2 regions of the Exiguobacterium sp. OS-77 genome follow, and region 1 is predicted to be linked to the other one. Evidence: riboswitches for the same ligand, from Rfam matches in the RefSeq annotation. Region 1 holds a riboswitch; the other holds the start of a gene.
The links. Region 1 has a riboswitch for S-adenosylmethionine ahead of EXG77_RS00555 (LLM class flavin-dependent oxidoreductase). Riboswitches for the same ligand answer to the same signal wherever they lie in the genome.
Positions count from the first base shown of each region.

Region 2: linked by a shared signal. The riboswitch ahead of EXG77_RS03665 (methionine ABC transporter ATP-binding protein) and the one ahead of EXG77_RS00555 (LLM class flavin-dependent oxidoreductase) in region 1 are both predicted to bind S-adenosylmethionine.

Region 1 is NZ_DF239008.1:114,076-118,499, reverse strand. It holds gene EXG77_RS00565 (hypothetical protein) at 1-123, opposite strand, end outside; gene EXG77_RS00560 (RimK family alpha-L-glutamate ligase) at 201-1,148, opposite strand; gene EXG77_RS00555 (LLM class flavin-dependent oxidoreductase) at 1,145-2,203, opposite strand; SAM riboswitch class I at 2,278-2,380, opposite strand; gene EXG77_RS00550 (DUF975 family protein) at 2,494-3,132, opposite strand; gene EXG77_RS16500 (DUF2325 domain-containing protein) at 3,196-3,894, opposite strand; gene EXG77_RS16495 (hypothetical protein) at 3,900-4,298, opposite strand; gene EXG77_RS00540 (DUF817 domain-containing protein) at 4,386-4,424, opposite strand, start outside.
Region 2 is NZ_DF239008.1:755,484-759,907, forward strand. It holds gene EXG77_RS03655 (PLP-dependent cysteine synthase family protein) at 1-559, shown strand, start outside; gene EXG77_RS03660 (bifunctional cystathionine gamma-lyase/homocysteine desulfhydrase) at 552-1,718, shown strand; SAM riboswitch class I at 1,776-1,880, shown strand; gene EXG77_RS03665 (methionine ABC transporter ATP-binding protein) at 1,959-2,981, shown strand; gene EXG77_RS03670 (methionine ABC transporter permease) at 2,978-3,643, shown strand; gene EXG77_RS03675 (MetQ/NlpA family ABC transporter substrate-binding protein) at 3,676-4,424, shown strand, end outside.

The sequences.
Region 1 (4,424 bases):
TCGTTCAATCACCTCGTGCTGGACGACATTTGGAATCAAACGCTGCAGTCGCGTGTGATCAAACAAGTGCCATGCTTCTTCAATCGGAATATCGAGCTGTCGTTCTTCTCTCCACGTAATCATACACCTGCCCCCTTTTTCTATAGAAATACCCTGTCATCCGGTCTTGTAACGTCCGGCGACAGGGCGAGAGCAGATTCTTATTTTACTGTGCTTGTTTCAAGGGCTGCACCGAGGAACTTCGCTAGTTCGAGCATACCGTAGCGTCCTGCAGCTGCCTCAGCATCCGAATTATAGTTCGTATTTGTATTGACGTCATACGTATAGATCGTACCTGACGTATCCTTAATGAACTCGATACCGGCGACCGCGATTTGGTTCGCTTGGAGGAATGCTTCATATTTTTCAATGATTGGGTCATCGAAGCCTTCAACGATTTGGAACTTCATCGGTGTTTGCGGTGCTTCTTCACCAACTGGGCAGAACAAGTCGTCGATTACACATGCATCCGCTGGGCAAAGCTCAAAACCTTCTGATGTATCGACTCGAACCGCGTAGACGAACTTTCCACCTACGAACTCACAACGTGTGATGTACGGTTCTGGTGCTTGAATATACTCTTGAATCAACGTGATGCCATCGACTGGTTCGTCGAATGTCGGACCGTCGAGATAAGCTTCAAGTGCTTCAATCGAGTGGAACAGCTGGACGCCGAGACCTTTCCCAGCCCGGTTATGTTTCGTGATGAATGACGAAACGCCAATTTCTTTTGCTGCTTGTACGATTTGATCGCGTCCGACGGCAGCCGTCGTCTTCGGTACACGAATCCCAGCCTTACGCAACGCCGTGTATTGATTGACTTTGCTGACTTCTAAACGAAGCGCACGCGTTCCATTAAAGACAGTCCGGTCATGCTCTTCTAACCAAGCGAGGACCCCTTCCGTCAACTCCGGCGCGTAACGATGCCCCCGCGTATGCGAAGAGGCACTCATGCGGCTGTAAAAGACGCCTTCTGGCGGCAGTTCGTCCAGCGGAACGATCCCTTCATTCAAGTGCCACTCTTCATACGGTAACTCGAGTTCTTCGAGACGTTTGATGAGATGGTCCGTCCATTCTTGATTTTCGTGGAGAATATGAATTTTTGTCATGATTGTTGACCTACCTTTCGTTTCGCTTCGACCAGTGGCATTACGTCACGAGCAAAGCGTTCCATTTCTTCGAGTTGTGGTGAGAATTGTAATAAGAGTAACGTGACACCAACAGCTTCGAATGCTAGAATCCGTTCAGCGATTTGTTCTGGTGTTCCGATTAAATTCGGACGTAGACCACGGTTCGAGACGGAATAATCGTTTCGTTCGACCTGTTGCTCCAGTTGCGATTTACTGATGAAATCCTGATAACCGGCATAACCGGCGCTGTCTTCCTTAACGTCCGTGATGCGTTGCCATTCAAGAAGTGCTTCTTCTTCCGTATCCCGACAAATGATGTAGGCCGCAAGACCGAAGCTCTCGAGCGGCGTTTGTCCCGTCGTTTCCCGGCGTACTTTCATATCATTGATTTTATGGGCTACTTCTTCAACAGTACCCCCATGCATGACATAAGCATCACAGTGTTCGACGATCGTTCGTTTTCCAGCTTCACTCTCTCCACCAGCGTAGAGCTTGATGCCTGGACGCTGGACTGGCTTCGGATGGAGTTCCGCCTGCTCGATCGTGTAGTGATGACCGGAGAAGCTATACGGTGACGCATCTGCCCATAGTCCTTTCATGACCGTGACGAACTCTTCCGTCCGAGCATAGCGTTCATCGTGCGCTGTGAAGATACCGTTGTATTGTTTCGCTTCCTCTGCCCACCACGCTGAAACGACGTTGAGCGTAAAGCGTCCACCACTCAACTGATCGATGTTTGCCGCCATCTTCGCTGTCGTCGCTGGATTATGGAACCCGGGACGAACCGCTGTCATGATCTCAAGGCGTTCCGTCGTTGCAGCAATCGCTGCTGCCGTCGTCCATGCCTCAAGACTCGGTTCCTTGATGCCTTTAATATCGTTCAAGTTCAGTTCCGCGATCAACGTCGTCGAGAAGCCGATCCGTTCTGCTGTTTGTGCGACTTGTTTCGCATAATCGAAGGTCGGTGGCATCTGTTCATCCTCGACATTACGTAACCATCCCCCAAAAATCGGTAACCAAAAACCATACTCCACTCCATCGTCCCCCTTATCATAAAAAAACGCTCTTTTCGAAGTTCGAAAAGAGCGACGGTATCTTGTCCTGTCCGCTCTTATCTTCGGAAGGTATCCCTTCCTGGAAGTAGCACCTTCCGCCACGGCGGGGTTGCTGAAGTGTCTTCGGGCCAGTCCCTCGACTTCTCTAGATAAGATGTGTTGCATTCATCGTACAAAATTCACTGAACTAAAGCAACTATTAAACCGTCTTTTCCCATCGGAATTATTTCGCACATAAAAAAATCCCGACGTAGTGTCGGGATCCGGTATTAATATGGTGCGACGAAATCTGATGTTGGCTCTGGCGTTTGTTCACCACGAACACGATCATAAAATTTTGCAAAGGTAACACTGAAATATGGTGTAATCCACAAGAATGCTAGGCCGAGGGTAACGATCCCTAAAAGAGCCCAACCAATAAACGACAGTAGCAGAAGGAATGCTTCCATTTTATGCCCGTCCATCATTTTTCGGGAGCGTGTAATGGCCTCTAAGATACCAATCGATGGTTCATCTCGCAAAATATAGAACGTTAGCATGTAAGAAAATGATTTAATGATTCCCGGTACGACTAATAGCAGTAACCATAAGAAGATAAAAAAGAGTTGTACGATGGCTAGACCAATCACTTTGAAAAACATACCATATGGTTCAAATAAATCCGTCACTTTCGTTTCTTCTCCGCGAGCAATCGACATCGCAATCCAAGTCCAACCGACTCCGACCGGGATCAATAAAATCGATACCAACGATACGACGAGATCCATCGTATTAGCTGGTTCATCTATATCTGATCCAAATAATCCAGGCACACCTTGAATGATACTAAACAGAATAACTGTTAGGACTGCGAATCCCCAACGACCGCTGAGCGAATCCTTCGCTGCTTTTTTTAATTGAGATGACATGAGTAAGGTCCTCCTTGAAAAATAAGTTCTCACCTTACTCTACGGCTAATAACTTCTAATGTTTCACTGCTTTTTCAATAATTTCCCCTCTTGTTTCTGTTTCAACCAAGCGCGCTCAAGTTGCCGCTCACACGCCGTGTATAACGAGCGTCGACCGTCGAGCCGTTCCATCGCGAATGGAATACCATGCTTTTTCGCCTGAGCGATGACATGTGCACTCGCTGCATGAGAGACACGGCTCGTCACGACGACAATCGCGTCCGACTTTTTGGCGAGACAAGCAATCTTTTTCGCGGACTGTGCGTCCCCTGCTAGATGAATTAATTCGATCCCCGTCGGCGCAAAGAACTCACGATAGACAGCGGTCTGTTGTTCGTTTCCAACGATAACAAGACGCATGCCTGTGAAGCGCGTGAAATCTAACGGTGTCTTATCAACGAAATCCATCAATTGTCCCGGTACGGCTGTTGTTACGATCGGTTCAATCGTTTGCTCTTTTGGCATACGGACGCGACGCTGCGCTTTTTTAGCTTTCGGCACCGGTTGCCGTTTCATTTTTCGTGCATACCGATTTGACTTTTTTGTTGTCACAGGCGTCTTCACTACCTGTTGTTCTATCGCTGACGGACGGTTGGATGATGCGTTGACGATCGGCTCTTCATACGTGAACGGATGCTTCCAAGCAATCGTTAATGTATCCTTCCGTCCCCGCCACATGACGAGATCGACAAGTTGCCCTGCTTCTAGTCGGAAATAGCGCATGTCTTCTACCGGTACAACATAATAGAACGATCGACACGGACCCGGACTTCCATGCCGTGCTCGAGATTCCAATCGCGGACGTCTCGTTCAGAAATATGACTGCCCGACCATTCTAGTAAAGTACCGCCTTTTAACCCCCGCTGAAACGTATAGGCATAACGTTGCTTGCGTACTGGCTCGACCTGTACTTGCGGTGGCATGACGATGGTCTGCTCTAGCTCTATTGCTTCATCTATGACCAATGTTTCTTGAACGTCGCGCGGTGCATAATACGCTGACATCTTGACCCATTCATCGATTCCGTTTACTTCGTCGAGCCAGAGTTGCCAATCTTCATACCGCTCCACGGCCGCTAATTTCATCTGTACCAATTCAGTTGCTCGTTCCATCACCTGTTGCATCATCCATGACCACTTCCTTTGCGTTTTTTTCACTATAGCAACGAAAAAACGCGGAAGTAGTTCAAAAAAACAGCCTGGTTATTTTTTTGCTTAGGTACGTTGTTGAATTTCCACAGCCGGATCCTGACG
Region 2 (4,424 bases), 640 kb from region 1:
AGGGGCCATCGACCGGGCAAAAGAACTCGGTCAGGAAATTCCGAATAGTTACGTTCCGTTACAATTCGAAAACGAAGAGAACCCAGTCACGTATCAGCGGACACTCGGTCCTGAGCTGATTGCGGACTTACCGCATATCGACTGGTTCGTTGCCGGTTGTGGTTCAGGTGGTACGTTCGCCGGAACAGCGGACTTCTTAAAACAACGTCTCGGTACAAAAGCAGCAATCGTTGAACCGGAAGGCTCCGTCTTGAATGGTGGTCCAGCCGGTCCGCATAAGACAGAAGGTATCGGTACAGCGAAATGGCCAAGCCTCGTTCCGCGTGAACTCGTTGATGAGATTCATACGATTTCTGACCGCGATGCATTTGACGCGGTTCATACACTCGCTGCTCGCGAAGGATTACTCGTTGGTAGTTCAGCAGGTGCAGCGCTCGTTGCTGCGCTTGATATCGCAAAGCGTCACCCCGGCAGTACGATCGTCACCGTCTTCGCAGACAGTGCCGAACGCTACTTAAGCCAACAAATCTTTGAAAAGGTGGACGAAACTCATGCGTAAGAAGACAGCATTGATTCATGGAGGAACAGGTGTCGACCGGGCAACAGGAGCCGTCACACCTCCAATCTATCAAACAAGCACATACAAGCAGGATAAAATCGGTCAACTTAAGGACGGATACGAATACTCACGGACAGCGAACCCGACACGGACGAGCATCGAACGATTGATTGCAGATCTCGAGGGCGGCGCACGTGGTTTTGCCTTCGGTTCTGGGATGGCAGCGATTCATGCCGTCTTCCACTTGCTGGAGTCTGGCGACCATATCGTCATGACAGATGACGTCTACGGCGGTACGTTCCGCTTGATGCAACGCGTCTTACCGAAGTTCAACATCGAAGTGACATTCGTCGATACGACGGACCTTGCGGCAACGGAAGCAGCGATCCAAGACAACACGAAGATCGTCTACGTCGAAACACCGACGAACCCGTTGTTGAAAGTAACGGACATTGAAGCAATCGCAACGATCGCCAAACGTCACGATCTTAAACTTGTCGTCGACAACACGTTCGCGACACCTTATCATCAACAACCACTCGCACTTGGTGCAGACATCGTCTTGCACAGTGCGACGAAATACATCGGCGGACATTCGGACGTCGTCGCTGGACTTGTCGTCGTCAAAGATGATGCGCTCGGCGAAGAGCTGCACTTCATCCAAAACTCGACAGGCGGCGTGCTTGGACCGCAAGACAGCTTCTTGCTCGTCCGTGGTCTTCGTACACTCGGTATCCGAATGGATGCGATCGAAGAGACAGCACATGATCTCGTTGCGTTCCTACAAGCGCAAGACATCGTCTCGAACATCTTCTACCCAGGACTTGCATCGCATCCTGGTCACGACATCCAAGCGAAACAAGCGACTGGATTTGGTGGGATGATCAGCTTTGATGTCGGTTCAGCAGCGAACGCAGAAAAACTCGTCGAGGCGACACACTTCTTCACACTCGCTGAGAGTCTTGGTGCCGTCGAGAGTCTGATTTCGGTGCCTGCACGGATGACGCACGCGTCGATCCCAGCAGAACGTCGGGCAGAACTCGGCATCACGGACGGTCTCGTTCGGATTTCAGTTGGACTTGAGGATGCGGAAGATTTGAAAGAAGACTTAACACGTGCTTTCACGTTCCTCGAAAAAGTTTCTGAAAAAACTGTTTGACAACAAAAATAACCCCTGCTAATATTCAGAATATATTCTACAAACTTAATACCGAAACTCTTATCGAGAGTGGTGGAGGGACTGGCCCGATGAAACCCGGCAACCGCGGATCTAATCCGAAGTGGTGCTAATTCCAGCAGACAAAAGTCTGGGAGATGAGAGCAAATGGTTTTGTGTACTGAAAAGTGCGCGCGTTTGCTCTAAAACGCGCGCACTTTTTTTATTTTAGGAGGGACAGTTGTGATTCGTTTACAAGACGTAGGAAAGATTTATCGCTCAAAGCGCGGAGCGGTCGAAGCCGTCGCGAATGTCGACCTGACAATCGAGCGCGGTGAAATTTTTGGAATAATCGGTTATTCCGGAGCAGGGAAATCGACCCTGATCCGATTACTGAATATGCTCGAAGCACCAACGAGTGGTTCGATCCAAATCGATGGTGTTGAAATGACATCACTAAAACCTAAGGAATTACGAGGCGTCCGCAAGAATGTCTCGATGGTCTTCCAACACTTCAACTTACTATGGTCACGGACGGTTGAAGAGAACATCATGTTCCCACTCGAGCTCGGTGGCTTCCCGAAAGCACACCGCAAGGAACGGGTCGCGGAACTGATCCAACTCGTTGGTTTGGACGGACGCGAAAAAGCCTATCCGTCACAATTATCCGGTGGTCAAAAACAACGTGTCGGTATCGCTCGGGCACTGGCATCGAACCCGGACGTTCTCTTATGTGACGAGGCAACAAGTGCACTCGATCCGAAGACGACGGACTCAATCCTTGAGTTACTCGTCGACATCAATGAAAAACTGAAACTGACGATCGTCTTGATCACACACGAGATGCACGTCATTCAAAAAATCTGTCACCGGGTCGCCGTCATGGAAGCCGGTAAAATCGTCGAGCAAGGACCGGTCGCAGAAGTCTTCCGTCATCCGAAGCAAGCGATGACGAAGGAATTCGTCAAACAATTGACGTCGCCGTCGGAGAACGAGTTAACGTTCGCGAAACTACGCGAACGGTACCCAACCGGAAAAATCGTTCAGTTGACGTTCGTCGGATCGACAGCAGAAAGCCCGATCCTCGCGGAAGTCATGAAGGATTCGCCGGTCCTGTTCAATATCATCGGCGGAAACGTCGGTCAATCACAGGAAGGGGCACTCGGTACACTGTTCATTCAGTTGATCGGGGAAACAGAAGCAACACAAGCGGTCATCACGAAGCTTCAAGCCAGTGATGTTGAAGTGGAGGTGGATCACCGATGATTTCATTCTTTGACAATCTAGATTGGGACATGGTGTGGGAAGCGACAGGCAGTACCGTCTATATGACGGCAATCGCTGGTGTTTCGACATTCGTCCTCGGTTTGATCATTGGTTTACTATTGTATGCGACAAACGAAGAGTTATTGTTCAAGAATCGGGCGTTCTATTCAGTGTTGAGCTTGGTCGTCAACGTCTTCCGTTCGATTCCGTTCATCATCTTACTGATCTTATTGATTCCATTTACGACAGCAATCGTCGGTTCGTTCCTCGGACCAACGGCAGCATTACCAGCACTGATTTTCGGTGCTGCACCATTTTACGGTCGGATGGTTGAACTCGCGTTACGCGAAGTCGATAAAGGTGTCATCGAGGCAGCTGAATCGATGGGCGCGACGAAGTTCCAGATCATCTATAAAGTCTTAATCCCGGAAGCGTTGCCTGCCATCGTTTCTGGTATCACGGTCACACTCGTCTCACTTGTCGGTTATACGGCAATGGCCGGAGTAGTCGGCGGAGGTGGACTTGGGGACATGGCCTTCATCGAAGGATTCCAGCGTTCTCAAAACGATGTCATCGTCATTGCGACACTCTTAATCTTAGCGATCGTCTTCGTCATCCAAATCATTGGTGACTTGCTGATCCGCGCGATCGATAAACGTTAATTCGAAACTTAATCATATTGGAGGAATCATTCATGAAAACTTGGAAAAAATTCGTAGGTACTGCTGCTGTATCCGTCTTAGCTATTAGCCTTGCTGCATGTGGCGAAAAATCATCAGGATCAGGTAGCGACGACAAAACACTCGTCGTTGGTGCTTCGAACGTACCGCACGCTGAGATTCTTGAGCACGTCAAAAAAGAATACGAAGCAAAAGGTTACAAGCTTGAAATCAAGAAGTTCCAAGATTACGTACTTCCGAACAAAGCGCTCGCTTCAAAAGAAATCGATGCGAACTACTTCCAGCACGTACCGTATCTTGAGCAACAAGAGAAAGAAAACAAATCATATAAGTTCGCGAACGCAGGTGGCGTCCACGTTGAACCACTCGGTATTTACTCGAAGAAATACAAGTCACTCGATAAGTTACCAAACGGTGCAACGATCTTAACGAGCTCAAACGTCGCGGAACGCGGTCGTGTCTTGACGTTCCTTCAAAATGAAGGATTGATCAAGCTTAAAGACGGTAAAACGACAGATGCACAACTCGGTGATATCGCGGAGAACCCGAAGAAACTCAAGTTCAAGACGAACATCGAAGCATCACTTCTTCCGCAAGCTTACAAAAACAATGAAGGCGACGCCGTCCTCATCAACACGAACTATGCGATCGATAACGGTCTGAACCCATTGAAAGACGCGATCGCTTCAGAAGATGAGTCTTCACCATACGTCAACATCATCGTTACACGTGATGGCGATGAAAAAGACAAGCGTGTCACAGC